DNA from 3 places in the Dorea longicatena genome. Region 2 is predicted to be linked to each of the others. Evidence: a T-box and tRNA genes for the amino acid it is inferred to sense, from the RefSeq annotation. Region 2 holds a T-box; the other regions hold tRNA genes.

Region 1 (5,346 bases), 240 kb from region 2:
ATTATAAAGACGGTAAGATTACAAAAGAAGAATTAACACAAGCCGAAGATCTTGTAATCGCATCACTGGTAGAAAAGGAAGTGGCACACGGTTTGAAATATGTAACAGACGGAGAATTCCGCCGCAGGTGGTGGCATTTGGACTGGCTCAAAGAATTTGATGGATTCGATACCATTCATTTCACAAAAGAAATCAATGGAACCAGTAATGAAATTGAGCTTGGAACCGTTACCGGTAAGTTCTTCTATGATAAGAACAAGGCACATCCGGAGCTTTGTGCGTGGGACTATCTTCATTCTCTGACACAAAAATATGACGGTATTACGGCTAAAAAATGTATTTCCGGTCCGAATATGATCCTGATTGATCACTTCCTTCAGCTTGGTAATAAAGAGACACCTTATTACGGGACAGACATCCATGCACTGATCGAGGATATTGCAAAAGCCTATCAGGATGCAATTTTAGATTTCTACGACCATGGCTGCCGTTATCTTCAGATTGATGATACATCATGGACTTATCTCATCGATGAGAACTTCCAGAAAAAGATAACTGCTCTTGGATATACAAAAGGACAGATTCTGAACTGGTTCCAGCTTGTATCAACAAAAGCTCTGGAACACAAACCGGAAGATTTCTTTATTGCAACACATTTCTGTAAAGGAAACTTCAAGGGAAATCCTCTGTTCCATGGATTTTACGATTCCGTTGCCCCGGTAATCGCTGAAATTCCGTATGACGCATTCTTCGTGGAATACGACGATGCCCGTTCCGGTTCCTTTGCTCCATGGTCTGTCCTGAAAGATAAGGATGCTATCTTTGTCGCAGGATTAATCTCTACCAAGAACCCGATTCTGGAAGATCATGATTTTCTTAAAAAACGTTATGCCGAAGCCCGCTCCGTAGTCGGAGAGCAGATCGCACTTTCTCCGCAATGTGGCTTTGCTTCCGTTGAAGAGGGCAACTGTATTGATGAAGAGACACAGTGGAAGAAGATTGATCTTCTGGTATCTTGTCAGGATTTTCTGTAAAAACGCAAGAGAAGCTGCCAGTGGCAGCTTCTTTCAAATGCATGGCAATCAAAACCAGTGCTTCTTTACATAGTAAGAAGGCAGCTATTCATAACTGCCTTCTATATTCCCGTATTTCATACTATTTTTCAAATGGAATACAATTCCATAATTCCAATAATTTTATTTTTCCTGTTTCTTTTTCCCATTGTTCCTTACTCAGTATCACTTTATCAATTTTTTCCGTTTTAAGTTTCTCCGTCCCACAATGTTCCTGCTGTCTCTTACAATAAAGCATTTCAATCTTTCCAAAATACTCCGAATGTTCTTTCCCTGTTACAACTGCATCTAATGCCACATCCCTGACTTCTGAACCATCAAAACTAATCAACAGAACATGATCACTCACAATATTCCGTCCAGCGATACTTTTTACTCTAAATTGATCAATACCATTTCGTTTTCCCCAAAATTCCAACTCCACAGGCTCTTCTACTGCTTTTGAAATAACGGAAATTTCTGAATTGTACTTTGATGTTAATTTTTCCGTTTCCTTCTCAGGTGTTTTTATTGACTTATCATTTTTCCCTGAAATCATCCAGGTTAACATCACCATGATTCCCAATATGACAATAACACCTATCAACCAGCCAGGTATTACATGCCACGATGATTTTACTCCTGCTGTTCCTGCAGCTCCCATAAATATTCCCCACACAATCAACATTGGATATCTTACTTTTCTCATTTTCTCTTTCATACTCTTACGCCAGCCTTTCTTCTACTTAATCTTTACACTTGCCTCGCTTTCATTGCGAGAAACTTCTTTTTCTTGCTTATAATGTAAACGATCAAGTAACTTGAAGGTCAATATTTTTCGAGAAAATTTAATAGAAAATCGGAATCTTGGTATTTTATCATAAAGTGATCAAATGTGTTCAAGCTTTTTGAAACAAAAATAAGAGAAACGCTGTAATTTCAACGTTTCTCCCATTTTTACTTAATGCCGCAGACCGGAATCGAACCGGTACGGGAGGTTAGTCCCGCAGGATTTTAAGTCCTGTGCGTCTGCCAGTTCCGCCACTGCGGCATTCCAGCATCAGTCACATTTTGCAACTGAACTATCTTAAAATCTGCAACAATCTCTTGTTGCAAAATGGGACCAATAGGGCTCGAACCTATGACCCTCTGCTTGTAAGGCAGATGCTCTCCCAGCTGAGCTATGATCCCATATGTAATTGTTTATCGCCTGCTCACTAAAAGTGACAAGCAAGCGACCCAGAAGAGACTCGAACTCTCGACCTCCGCCGTGACAGGGCGGCGCTCTAACCAACTGAGCCACTGGGCCATTCATGGACCTTCGGGGACTCGAACCCAGGACCGATCGGTTATGAGCCGATTGCTCTAACCAACTGAGCTAAAGGTCCAAAATCTTTAAGTCCCGTAAGGACTAAGCCGATGATCGGACTCGAACCGATAACCTGCTGATTACAAATCAGCTGCTCTGCCAATTGAGCCACATCGGCATTTACCTAATTGCTTAGGCAGTGACTCCAACGGGAATCGAACCCGTGTTACCGCCGTGAAAGGGCGATGTCTTAACCGCTTGACCATGGAGCCATATCTCAGTCACTGTTTTGTGTTTTTTATTTCTCTTGCGTGACCGAGATTTATATTATCATAACACAATACCTTTTGCAAGTGTTTTTTTGAATTTTTTTTATTTTTTTCAAAAAAACTTATTTTTGCGTATTTTCTGCCATTTTCAGAAGTGCTCTATTCTTCTATTTCGCGCTCGTCATTAGCGACTCTTTCAATATGCATCGCCAAATATCCTGTCTCGACTTCTTCTAATTTCACACCAAGGCTCTCACCTACCTGATCACAGACTGCCTGTGCCATTCCAAACGATTTTGGAAATTTCACTTCCATGTAATCATTCATATTCACCTTCAGCTTCTCACCGCTTAAGGCTCTTGCTACCATATAACGGATATGGTTCATCAGACGGTTATAGGATAACGATGCGATATCGATCGGCTTTCCGATTGCTTCTTCTACCATGCTGATACACTCTCTGACGGATCTTGCCATCTGCATCGCCTGCGATACTTTCTCATCCTCTATCGCCGAATGAATGTGAAGAGCCACATATCCAACCTCATCATCTTCTATATCAATGCCAAACTGCTTTTGAAGAAGCGGGCGGATACTTTCTGCCGCTTTGAATTCCATGTGAAATAATACACGGATATCCTCTGTGAGCGGATTACTGATCTGCTCATGATTCTGAATACGTTTTACTGCAAATGCAATATGGTCTGCAAGCGGGAACAATACCATACGGTCAATCTTCCCGAATATCTTTTCCGCCTCGTCGAGCACGGCATTCGTTACTTCTAAGAATTCCGGTGCGATGGACTTTACGATTTCTTTTGCCCCGCCCCGTTCTTTATATTTTTGGAGAGAATATAAACGGTCTTCTGGTCTTACTTCGATTCTTTCTGCAACTTTCCTGCCGAATCCGACTCCCTTTCCCATGATCAGGACTTCTTTGTGATCATCCTGATGGATGGCCATTACAGTATTATGATTTAAAACTTTTTCTATCCTGTACATCATATCCCCACTCGCATTTCCACATTAGATTCTTTTACGCTTCATAGATATCAATCGCGAAAAGCTCATCTCCTGCCTTGATCTCACCTTCATTCAGAAGACGGATCTTCTGGTTGTCTTCCAGCTCTGTGCAGAGAACCGGTGATGCTACAGACGGTGCATTCTCTCTCAGATAATCCAGATCCAACTTCAGCATCGGATCACCCTTCCTCACTGCCTGTCCGTTCTCAACGAAGCACTCGAATCCTTTTCCGTCCAGTTTTACTGTATCAATGCCAACATGGATCAGAAGGCTTACTCCAGATTCTGTCATGAATCCGATCGCATGCTTGGTATCGAATACGAAGCATACTTCTCCGTCTTCCGGTGCTCTTACGATCGCATCTTCCGGTGTCACAACAGCACCGTCTCCCATCATACGTCCGGCAAATGCTTCATCCGGCGTTGTGGAAAGATCTGCCGCAAGTCCTGTGATTGGACTTGAGATCACGATTGTATCTACTACTTTCTTTTCTCCTGCCTTGTCTTCTATTGTAGCATCTTCTGATGCATTCTGACCAGTACTTTCTGTATCCTTCTGTGGCTCATACAACTCTTTTGGCGCATGTTCCAGATAATCTTCCAGGTCCGCCTTAATAACTGTCACACTCGGCCCGTAAATGACCTGTACGCCCTGTCCACGGTGTACCACGCCCGATGCTCCGGTCGCCTTTAAGATTCCATCATTTACCAGATCCGGATTGCTTACCGTACAACGAAGTCTTGTCGCACAGCAGTCTACATCTTCAATGTTCGCAGATCCTCCAAGTCCTCTTGTGATCTCCGCACTCAGTGAATCTTCCGAACCAGCTGTTGCACCAGCTTCCGTATTGCCTGCTTTTCTCGCATTTACATCTGCTTTTGTATAAAGCTTTGTCTCTTCGTCATCATCTTCACGTCCCGGTGTCTTGAGATCTAACTTCTTGATCAGGAATGAGAAGATAAAGTAATACAGGAAGAAATAGATAATTCCTACCGGAATGATTCTGATCCAGCTTGTCTTCGCATTTCCCTGAAGGATACCGAATAACAGAAGATCTAAGAATCCACCGGAGAATGTAAGTCCTACCGCAATATTCAGGATATGTGCGATCATGTATGCACTACCTGCCAGTACCACCTGCACTGCAAAAAGAACCGGTGCTACGAACAGAAAAGAGAACTCCAGAGGCTCTGTGATACCTGTTAACATACATGTCAGTGCTGCGGAAAGAAGAAGTCCGCCTGCTGCTTTTTTCTTCTCTGGTTTTGCTGTACGGTACATTGCAAGTGCCGCTCCCGGAAGTCCGAAGATCATGAAGATGAACTCACCTGAGAAATATCTCGTTGCATCTGCGCTGAAATGCGTAATATGTGCAGAATCAGCAAGCTGTGCGAAGAAGATATTCTGACCTCCCTGGATCAGCTTTCCGCCGACTTCCATCGTTCCGCCGACAGCTGTCTGCCAGAATGGAAGATAGAATACATGGTGCAGACCGAATGGGATCAGTGCACGTTTTACAATACCGAAGATCAGTGTTCCAAAGTAACCCGTTCCTGTTACCAGACCACCCAGTGCATAGATACCGTTCTGCACGATTGGCCATACGAAATACATTGCGATTCCGACGAACATATAAGTAATCGTTGAAATGATCGGTACGAATCTGGAACCGCCGAAGAATGATAACGCATT
Region 2 (5,346 bases):
ATGATCAGTCCGGCGAGTATGATGGTAATTGGTATGGTGATCGGAGATGTGGATCTGAAATGGGTATTCCGTCAAAAGCGTCCGTACCTGATCTGCCTGCTCAGGCTGATCGTATTCCCGCTGATTGCGGTTGTTGCCTTCGCCGGATTGGAACGGAGTGGAATTCATCCGGATGCGGAATATATTCTGATGATTGTTCTGATTGCAACGTCAGCTCCGGCGGCAGCAATGATCACACAGCTTGCACAGATTTATGGAAAGGATTCCAGATATGCGAGTGTGATTAATGTAATGTCGGTGATATTCTGTATTATAACGATGCCTGTGATGGTGCTGAGTTATGAAATGCTGATTGCATTATAATAGAGTAAGACAGATAAAAGCTCTGCAATATGTATGAAACATATTGCAGAGTTTTTTTGCAGAGTTATAGTTCTTCACTGTATTGTGAAATTTTATCCAGTACCCGTTGCTTCTCATCTCCGGTAAGTGGAACCGGGCAGTAATCGTTGTAACCGCTGGAAGAAGTGATGGAGCAGGGAATGATATTTAATTTGCTGCTTTTCTTTAATTTCCCTTTATGGAATGTGAATGTCTGCTGTACGATCATGCTATCCGTATCGCCAGGTGTAGAATTGCCGCCAAAGCAGAAATTGCCAAGGCTGTAGCAGATGTATTTTCCGTTGTATTTTTCAATGCCCTCGAGCACATGTGGGTGGTGTCCGATTACAAGGTCTGCACCTTCATCAATGGCGAGATGTGCAAGAGCCTTCTGGTTCTCGTCCGGTGTATATTGCTTTTCAATTCCCCAATGGAAATTTACGATGATAATCTGAGCACCGGCTTTTTTCAATGCTTTGATATTCTTTTTTACCTGCGATGCACGTTTTTGGTGATCCGCAAGCTCATAGATTCCGGTAACACCGACTTTGATTCCTTTTACTTTGAAGATCTTCACCCGGTTATAACCAAAGGAAGCAATTCCGGCATCGTCCAGTGCGGAGATTGTATCGGTGTAGCTCTTCTTCCCATAGTCATGACTGTGGTTATTAGCGAGATTGGCCGCTTCGATGGAGCTTCCGGAAAGGATTGCAGCATATTTGGCAGGTGCTTTGAAGGCAAAGGTTTTGGCCTCCCGGGCAGTTTCATCTGTCAGGGTTCCTTCCATATTGACGATAGACAGATCATCTTTTTGGAAAATGGATCTGACGTTCTGGAAGAAATAGTCGGCACCGTATGATTCGTAATAAGCATTCAGGCTGGTAGAATAACTGAAATTTTCATCGGTTCCCAATGTACAGTCTCCGGTGGAACTGATAGTAAGAGAAACCTTGTCTGGATTTTTTTTACTGATGGTTACGGTTTCTAATTGAACAGCTCTTTTTGAAGAATCTGCCTTTGGGGAAGTGTTTTTGGTCGAAGTCTTCTTTTTTGAAGCAGATTTCTTTTTGGTTTTATGTTTTCCGGCAGTGCTTTTGGTACCGGCTGTTTTATTTGCCGAAGTTGTAACTGCAGGGACGGTGAATTTATTTACAACAGTGCGGATGGCAGCTCGGACCAGGAATATAAATCCAATCAGGATCAATACCATGGCAATGATTAATAAGATACGTTGTATCTGTCGCTTACGTCTCCTTCGGGCTCTCTTCTTTTTTGCATCTTTGATTCCGCTCATACTTTTTCTCCTGTATTTTAAAATACTATCAGTATTTCAGACAACAAAAACGACAGTCCATTGTAGAAATGGACTGTCAGATCTTTCTATTCAGAAAGGATTAGTTCAGATATTTGCATCCTTCCATATTTACGTCAGCAAGATCTTCTTTGCTTGCACTGATGCTGACATAGAATTCAACTTCACATTCTTTGGAAACCTGTTTCAGGCGGTCGATAAATGCTGGAATATTATCCAGTGAGATATCGGCATGTTTTAAGATTCCGTCAATAAATACACATTCGATATCATGATTAGAACTGTACATACCATATAAAAATCCAATATATTCGTCAATATTGGTGATTGCCGGAAAATCATCCATACAGATAGTACGGATATCAAAAGTTACACTTGCTGTGTCGCGGTGAGTTTTTTTGATGAATACGACGTTTCCATTACATTTTTTTGCAGCCTCGTTAGCCTGCTCGATCATCTGCTGTGTTTTTCCTGTTCCTTTAGGACCTGCTAATAAATAAACCATGGTAAACACTCTCCTTTATGTATCATATTTACTGATCTGCATCAGTAGTAATTACTTATCCTTATTATACACTATGGAACTGGCAATAACAACCAAAAAAATGAATTTTCTGACAATTTTTTTGGATAAAATGTTGCTGAAAGCAGAAGGCACAGTGGATTTATACACTTTCTTAGAGACAGGCCTTGACTTATTTTAACATTCTTCATATAATAATGAAGAATATTGAAAAAAGCGCAGAAGAGGAGTATTAAGAGTCGAGCGTTATCAAGAGAACTGCCGGTTGGTGCAAGGCAGCAGACGAAGACTCCCAACTCGCCTCAGAGTTCTTTTGCTGAACAGATCATGTGGATAGAGAAGATACGGGATACAAGGTATTTATCCGAAATCATGATAACATAGGCAGAAGCGGGAACTTCCCGTTACAGAAGATCAATGAGTGCATCTGACAGATGATGTCGGGTGAAAAAGAGTGGTACCACGGAATATGAGCCTTTTTCGTCTCTTATAAAGCGAGATGAACAGGCTTTTTTTATACCAAAGTATGCAAGCAAAGCTGTCAGGTATGAGTAGTTACCATATAAAAAACAGGAGGACGAAAAAATGTCAAAAATCCCTTATAACCATAAGGCAATTGAAAAAAAGTGGCGTGAAAAATGGGAAGAAAACCCGGTAAACGTCCAGTATGATGAGAATGGAAATAAGAAAGAAAAATATTACTGTCTGGATATGTTCCCATATCCGTCAGGAAACGGACTTCACGTAGGTCACTGGAGAGGATATGTAATCTCTGATGTATGGAGCCGTTATAAATTACAGCAGGGCTATTACATCATTCATCCAATGGGATGGGATGCATTCGGACTTCCGGCTGAGAATTACGCAATTAAGATGGGCGTTCATCCGGAGATCTCCACAGCTGCCAACATTAAGAATATCAAACGTCAGATTAATGAGATCGCGGCTCTTTATGACTGGGACAGAGAAGTAAATACAACAGATCCGAATTTCTACAAATGGACACAGTGGATCTTTGTTAAGATGTTCAAAGAAGGTCTTGCTTATGAGAAAGAATTCCCGATCAACTGGTGCCCTTCATGTAAGACAGGTCTTGCAAACGAAGAAGTAGTCGGTGGAAAATGCGAACGTTGCGGAGCTGAGGTTACAAAGAAGAACTTACGTCAGTGGATGTTAAAGATCACAAAATATGCAGATAGACTGTTAAATGACCTGGATAAACTGGACTGGCCTGAAAAGGTTAAAAAGATGCAGGCTGACTGGATCGGTAAATCTTACGGAGCAGAGGTTGATTTCCCTGTAGAAGGAAGAGACGAGAAGATCACAGTTTACACAACAAGACCAGATACCTTATACGGAGCAACATTCATGGTTCTGGCACCAGAGCATGAACTGGCTAAGAGTCTTGCAAACGATGAGACAAGAGAAGCAGTAGAGCAGTACATTTACGATGCTTCTATGAAGTCTAACGTAGACCGTATGCAGGATAAAGAAAAGACAGGTGTCTTCACAGGAAGCTATGCGATCAATCCGATCAACGGAGCAAAAGTTCCGATCTGGCTGTCTGATTATGTACTGGCTGACTATGGTACAGGAGCAATCATGTGTGTACCGGCTCACGATGATCGTGACTTTGAATTCGCTACAAAGTTCAATATCCCGATCATCCAGGTAATTGCAAAAGACGGTAAAGAGATTGAGAACATGACAGAGGCTTATACAGATGCTGTCGGAACCATGATCAATTCCGGAGAATGGAACGGACAGGAATCTTCTGTACTGAAGAAAGAAGCACCACATATCATCGAAGAGCGTGGAATCGGACGTGCGACAGTGAACTTCAAACTGCGTGACTGGGTATTCTCTCGTCAGAGATACTGGGGAGAGCCAATCCCGATCGTACATTGTCCAAAATGTGGAAATGTACCGGTACCGGAAGAAGAACTTCCACTCCGCCTGCCTGAAGTAGAATCTTACGAGCCTACAGGAACAGGAGAATCTCCACTGGCTGCAATCGATGAGTGGGTAAACTGCAAGTGCCCTCAGTGCGGAGCTGATGCAAAGAGAGAGACAAACACAATGCCACAGTGGGCTGGATCTTCATGGTACTTCCTGCGTTACGTAGATAACCACAATGATAAAGAACTCGTATCAAGAGAAAAAGCAGATGAGATGCTTCCGGTAGATATGTATATCGGAGGAGTAGAACATGCAGTACTTCACCTTCTGTATTCACGTTTCTACACCAAGTTCTTATATGATATCGGAGTCGTAGACTTTGACGAGCCATTCCATAAACTGTTCAACCAGGGAATGATCACTGGTAAGAACGGTATTAAGATGAGTAAGTCAAAAGGAAACGTTGTATCACCGGATGATCTGGTAAGAGACTATGGATGTGACTCCCTGAGAATGTATGAACTCTTCGTTGGACCACCGGAGTTAGATGCTGAGTGGGATGACAGAGGAATCGACGGAGTAAACCGTTTCCTGAAACGTGTATGGAACCTTGTTATGGACAGCAAGGACGCAGACATCACAGCAACAAAAGAGATGATCAAAGAGCGTCACAAACTGGTATACGATGTAACAACACGTCTGGAAAGCTTCAGCCTGAATACAGTAATCTCAGCATTCATGGAGCACAACAACAAACTGCTTGAGATCGCTAAGAAAGAGGGCGGAATCGACAAAGAGACATTATCTACAATGGCAGTACTTCTGTCACCATTCGCACCACACGTTGCAGAAGAACTGTGGGAAGAACTGGGACACACAGAGAGCGTATTCAAAGCCGGATGGCCAAAATACGACGAGAACGCTATGAAAGATGATGAGATCAAAGTTCCGGTACAGATCAACGGAAAGACAAAAGCAGTTATCGAGATCTCTGCAGACGCTTCCAAAGAAGAAGCACTTGCAGCAGGTAAAGAAGCAATTGCCGACAAGCTGACAGGAAATGTGATCAAAGAGATCTATGTTCCGAAGAAGATCATTAATATTGTAATGAAATAAGAAATTCATATAGAATTATAATGAATGGGGAAAGAGGGTTGCCTGAAAGAGAGCGGGTGATCCTCTTCTTTTTTATAGTCAATATAAGTTATAATTTATTGCAATTATATATATT
Region 3 (5,346 bases), 1.3 Mb from region 2:
CGGAAATGAAAACAGTCAGTATTAGGAAAAAGTTTTCCGGACAGGACGTGCAAACGCACGTCCTGTTTTGGGGTTTACATACGATATAGCAAAACATATTGACAAAAACTATTACTTGTCAGTAAGATAAAGAAGTAGAAATTAATATTTATTATATGGAGAAATAGATGAAAAAAATGGAATTGATCGCTCCCTGTCATTTTGGATTGGAAGCAGTATTAAAAAGAGAGATACTGGATCTGGGATATGATATCTCAGAAGTAGAAGATGGAAGAGTTGGGTTTTGGGGAGATGCGGAAGCAATCTGCCGTGCTAATATATTCCTGAGAACTGCAGAAAGGGTGCTCTTAAAAGTAGGAAGCTTTAAGGCTACCAGTTATGAAGAATTATTTGAGAATACAAAGGCACTTGACTGGGAAAATTATATACCGGAAAATGGAAAATTCTGGATTGCGAAAGCAGCATCTGTAAAAAGTAAATTATTCAGTCCATCGGATATCCAGTCAGTAATGAAAAAGGCAATGGTAAGAAGACTTCAACAGAAATATCATGTAGAGTGGTTTGAAGAAGACGGTGCGGCTTATCCGGTAAGAGTTTTTCTGAAAAAAGATGTGGTAACGGTCGGTATCGATACATCGGGAGTATCACTGCATAAGAGAGGGTATCGTGAAGTTGCGGGAAAAGCTCCGATCACAGAGACACTTGCAGCGGCACTGATCATGCTGACGCCATGGCACAAAGACAGGATTCTTGTAGATCCGTTTTGCGGAAGTGGAACATTTCCTATAGAAGCAGCGATGATCGCAGCAAATATCGCACCCGGAATGAACCGGTCATTTACAGCGGAAGAATGGACGAATCTGATCCCAAAGAAGCTTTGGTATGATACGGTGAATGAGGCAAATGAACTGATCGATGATGACATAGAAGTTGACATTCAAGGGTATGATGCAGATGGTTCTGTAATTAAGATTGCAAGACGCAATGCAAGAGAAGCAGGAGTAGATCATCTGATACATTTTCAGGAAAGAGATGTAAAAGATTTGAGCCACCCGAAGAAATATGGATTTATTATTACGAACCCGCCATATGGGGAGAGGCTGGAAGATAAGAAAGACCTGCCGGCATTATATAAAACATTTGGCGAGAGTTTTAAAAATCTGGATTCGTGGTCAGCATACATGATTACTTCTTATGAGGATGCAGAACGCTATTTCGGACGAAAAGCAGATCGTAACCGGAAAATTTACAATGGAATGTTGAAGACATATTTTTACCAGTTCCTGGGACCAAAACCACCTAAGGCAAAGCGTCCGGGAGAAAAACAGGAGAAAAGATAAGATGGAAAAAATTATATTTGCGACGGGAAATGAACATAAAATGATAGAGATCCGTGCAATCCTGAGTGATCTGGGAGCAGAGATCCTGTCACAGAAAGAAGCGGGGATTAAGGCTGATGTAGTAGAAGACGGGGCAACTTTTGAAGAAAATGCCATGATCAAAGCTACAGAGATTGCAAAGATTGCAAATCAGATGCCAGAATATAAGAATGCAGTGGTTCTGGCAGATGACTCCGGACTTGAAATTGATTATTTGAACAAGGAACCGGGGATTTATTCTGCACGTTATATGGGAGAAGATACTTCCTATGACATTAAGAATCAGACATTACTGGATCGTCTTGAGGGAGTCCCTGATGAAAAACGTACGGCAAGATTTGTATGTGCGATTGCAGCGGCCATGCCGGATGGTTCCTGTGAAGTGGTAAGAGGTACTATGGAGGGAATTATTGGCCATGAGATCGCGGGAGAAAACGGATTTGGGTATGATCCGATATTCTTCCTTCCGGAGTATGGCTGTACAAGCGCAGAACTTTCACCGGAAAAGAAAAATGAACTGAGCCACAGAGGCGAGGGACTAAGAAAGATTCGTAAGATTCTGGAGCATAAATAAAAGTTAGGGTGAAGATATAGATATGAAAATATTGATCATAAGTGACACACATGGCTCTCATAAGAATTTTGACCGTGTAATAGAGAAAGAACGGCCCTTAGATATGCTGATCCATCTTGGAGATGTAGAGGGGGATGAGGATTATATTCCGGCTGTTGCAGATTGTCCGGTACATATGGTGCGTGGAAATAATGACTTTTTTTCAAATCTGCCTGGAGAAGAAGAATTCATGGTAGAGGGATATCATATATTTACAACGCACGGACACGGGTATTATGTATCTATGGGAGAAACGCGGTTGAAACAGGAGGCAAGAGGGCGAGGAGCGGATATTGTGATGTATGGCCATACGCATCGTCCGTTTTATGAAAAGGAAGAAGGGCTTATTACATTGAATCCGGGAAGCCTTTGTTATCCAAGACAGCCGGGGAGAAAGCCTAGTTATATGATCATGCAGATTGACAGTAACGGAAAACTTGAAATTACGCAGGAATATTTAAATTAGAATATAATAAAAAGTGCGGAAACCATTGATTTTTCAAGAAAATCCGCACTTTTGAAAAAAATATAAAAAAAACAAAAAAAGTTGTTGACAATTAGTATGAGGTCATATATAATATGTCTTGTGTCACGGAGCTGATACAAAATGTGACACAAAAGAAACACCATCGGGGTGTGGCTCAGCTTGGCTAGAGCGCCTGGTTTGGGACCAGGAGGTCGCAGGTTCGAATCCTGTCACCCCGATACGCTATGCGGGTGTAGTTCAATGGTAGAACACCAGCCTTCCAAGCTGGATACGTGGGTTCGATTCCCATCACCCGCTCTCCTGAAACAATTGTTTCGGGTTGTGGTTAAGAAATATGAGTCTGTAGCTCAGCTGGATAGAGCAACGGCCTTCTAAGCCGTAGGTCGAGGGTTCGAATCCCCCCAGGCTCGTTTAAACCACTAAATTTAATATGGTGATACTTAGTTGGACAAAAGACAGTTCGATAAGTAATATGGTGGGTATGGTGCAGTTGGTTAGCGCGCCAGATTGTGGTTCTGGATATCATGGGTTCGAGTCCCATTACCCACCCTTTTTCTTTTTTATTGGGCTATCGCCAAGCGGTAAGGCACAGGACTTTGACTCCTGCATTCGTTGGTTCGAATCCAACTAGCCCAGTTTATTATGGGCGTGTAGCTCAGGTGGTAGAGCACTTGACTTTTAATCAAGTTGTCCGGGGTTCGAATCCCCGCACGCTCAGTACGAATGCAGGTTTTTCAAAATGAAGAATCTGCATTTTGTTTACACGCGGATATGGCGGAATTGGCAGACGCGCTAGACTTAGGATCTAGTGTCCATGACGTGCAGGTTCAAGTCCTGTTATCCGCATTTGCAGAGACATTGCCGGTTGCAGGCAGTGTCTTTTTTGATACCAAAGTATGCAAGAGAAGTTGCCGGTTGCCAAAGCGCCCGTAAGGAGCTGCCGGTGGTAGATCCGGTAGGTGGCAAGTTCACTGTATAGCAAAATAAAAATCCTGAAGTTTTTCTTGATTAGAACTTCAGGATTTTTGTGTATAGCTTCTATATTATTTGATTATAAATTTACGTATGATACAGCTTACAACTCCGGCGATACAGATCGGAAGCAGTGTGTCTTTTAATCCGCCGTATACAGTCAGAGCATTATGAATACCCAGAAGTGCGGCAGGAGCCTGTGGGATGAGTACGGCAAACATTGCGGACAGATATGATCCGACAGCAATGATAATAAAGGATGTAAGTCCACGCCCATTATCAATACTGTTTCCTCTGCGTCCCTGTTTCTTGCTTCCTCCGAGAACGCAGAAAAAGATGATCACTTCATAGAGCAATAATACCGCACCAACCGCGAGATATGCGATCAGTTCCTGATCCGCTGATGTTAAGCGGGAAACAATATTGCCAAACGAACCGGCATTGGCCAGAAAATGCAGTCCCAAAAGATAGATGATCCAGGCAATCAGCAGAAGTGTTCCCATTCTTAACAGAAGATTGATGAATTTGAATAGGATCTTTCCTCCGGCTTTAGCGGTTTTTGCAACCGGTTTTGCAACATTTGGAACTTTTACACCACGATTTTTGCGGCTTTTTTTCTCTTTCTGTCGGTTGTTACGAGGATCGTCGCAGTCGTCTTCATACTCATTATCGTAGTCGTCTTCATATTCATCATCGTAAAGGTCATCATCCAGCTCGTCAAAGATGTCGTCATCATAGTAGGCGGTATCAAAGAAGTTATCTTTTTTACTTTGTTTTTTGTTTTTCTTACCAGCCTTCTTATTTTTATTCTTTAATTTCTTTGTTAGTCTGTCGTAATCATTTTTTTTGATGTAATCTGTATGATCAATATCCGATAATCCTGATAGTACATCGCGGTAGTCATCGTCATCATCAATAGAAATATCAGGAAGATCACCTTCGTAGATCACTTCGAAATCGTCGTCGAAGATATCGGAAGTAGATTGTGTTTTCTTCTTATTACTTAAACTCATTATTAGTCCCTCCTATTTATACCCATCTCTTATTCTATAATGTTTGAAAAAAACTCTCAAGAGTGGTCACAGAATATTCACGAAGTTGTAAGAAAAACTTTAGATTTGTATTACATGCAATAAAAGCTTAACAGATATGAAAAGATGTTTATTGAGAAATAAGAAAGAATCACGTATAATGAAGTTTATTAATATAATGATACGGGGATAAAATGTCTTTTGATCCTATTATCATATAATAAAAAGGAGAGAGTATATTTGACAGAGTTTTATTATTTTGCATTATCATTTTTTGTATATGGATTTCTGGGATGGTGTACGGAAGTTGCATATGCAGCTGTGAAACAGGGAAAATTCGTGAACCGAGGATTCTTAAACGGACCGATCTGTCCGGTATATGGAATCGGAGTTGGTGTTGTAGTACAGTTTCTGACACCGGTTGAGAATAATCTGGTATTATTGTATATCAGTTCGACCATACTTGTGACGGCAATAGAAGGAATTACCGGATTCCTGCTGGAGAAGATCTTTCATAATAAATGGTGGGATTATTCAGACCAGCCGTTGAATATCGGTGGATATGTATGCGTGTTGTTCTCATTGATATGGGGCGTGTTCTGTGTTCTGATCGTAAAAGTGATCCATCCGCTGATCTACAAGGTGTTGACAATGATTCCATTTGTTCTTGGAATTATAGTTATGGCATGTCTGGCTGTCGGACTTCTGGCAGACCTGTATGTAACAGCTTCCGCTATTCTGAAGATGAACCGCAAACTTGAAACGATGGAGAAGATTGCAGCCGAGCTGAAAGATCTGTCTAACAAGGTCGGAGAGAATATCTATGAAAATGTAATGGAAGGTATGGAATTCCAGGAAGAGAAG

Evidence for each region. The T-box of region 2 lies ahead of leuS (leucine--tRNA ligase). A T-box ahead of a tRNA ligase gene usually reads a tRNA of that ligase, here a tRNA-Leu.
Region 1: it has a tRNA-Leu gene. The T-box ahead of leuS (leucine--tRNA ligase) is inferred to sense a tRNA for this amino acid. The anticodon was not compared.
Region 3: it has a tRNA-Leu gene. The T-box ahead of leuS (leucine--tRNA ligase) is inferred to sense a tRNA for this amino acid. The anticodon was not compared.

The regions. Positions count from the first base shown of each region.
Region 1 covers NZ_CP102280.1:610,361-615,706, reverse strand. The annotation lists gene NQ508_RS02995 (uroporphyrinogen decarboxylase/cobalamine-independent methonine synthase family protein) at 1-1,034, shown strand, start outside; gene NQ508_RS02990 (hypothetical protein) at 1,156-1,773, opposite strand; tRNA gene NQ508_RS02985 (tRNA-Leu) at 2,018-2,103, opposite strand; tRNA gene NQ508_RS02980 (tRNA-Val) at 2,171-2,243, opposite strand; tRNA gene NQ508_RS02975 (tRNA-Asp) at 2,288-2,361, opposite strand; tRNA gene NQ508_RS02970 (tRNA-Ile) at 2,367-2,440, opposite strand; tRNA gene NQ508_RS02965 (tRNA-Thr) at 2,467-2,539, opposite strand; tRNA gene NQ508_RS02960 (tRNA-Glu) at 2,562-2,633, opposite strand; gene NQ508_RS02955 (PRD domain-containing protein) at 2,790-3,632, opposite strand; gene NQ508_RS02950 (PTS sugar transporter subunit IIABC) at 3,667-5,346, opposite strand, start outside.
Region 2 covers NZ_CP102280.1:845,612-850,957, forward strand. The annotation lists gene NQ508_RS04055 (AEC family transporter) at 1-363, shown strand, start outside; gene NQ508_RS04060 (CapA family protein) at 428-1,675, opposite strand; gene NQ508_RS04065 (hypothetical protein) at 1,776-2,198, opposite strand; T-box leader at 2,427-2,707, shown strand; gene leuS (leucine--tRNA ligase) at 2,802-5,231, shown strand.
Region 3 covers NZ_CP102280.1:2,509,532-2,514,877, reverse strand. The annotation lists gene NQ508_RS12065 (hypothetical protein) at 1-25, shown strand, start outside; gene NQ508_RS12060 (THUMP domain-containing class I SAM-dependent RNA methyltransferase) at 168-1,340, shown strand; gene rdgB (RdgB/HAM1 family non-canonical purine NTP pyrophosphatase) at 1,342-1,953, shown strand; gene NQ508_RS12050 (metallophosphoesterase) at 1,976-2,458, shown strand; tRNA gene NQ508_RS12045 (tRNA-Pro) at 2,623-2,697, shown strand; tRNA gene NQ508_RS12040 (tRNA-Gly) at 2,706-2,776, shown strand; tRNA gene NQ508_RS12035 (tRNA-Arg) at 2,816-2,889, shown strand; tRNA gene NQ508_RS12030 (tRNA-His) at 2,955-3,028, shown strand; tRNA gene NQ508_RS12025 (tRNA-Gln) at 3,044-3,115, shown strand; tRNA gene NQ508_RS12020 (tRNA-Lys) at 3,124-3,196, shown strand; tRNA gene NQ508_RS12015 (tRNA-Leu) at 3,245-3,325, shown strand; gene NQ508_RS12010 (hypothetical protein) at 3,523-4,464, opposite strand; gene NQ508_RS12005 (putative ABC transporter permease) at 4,723-5,346, shown strand, end outside.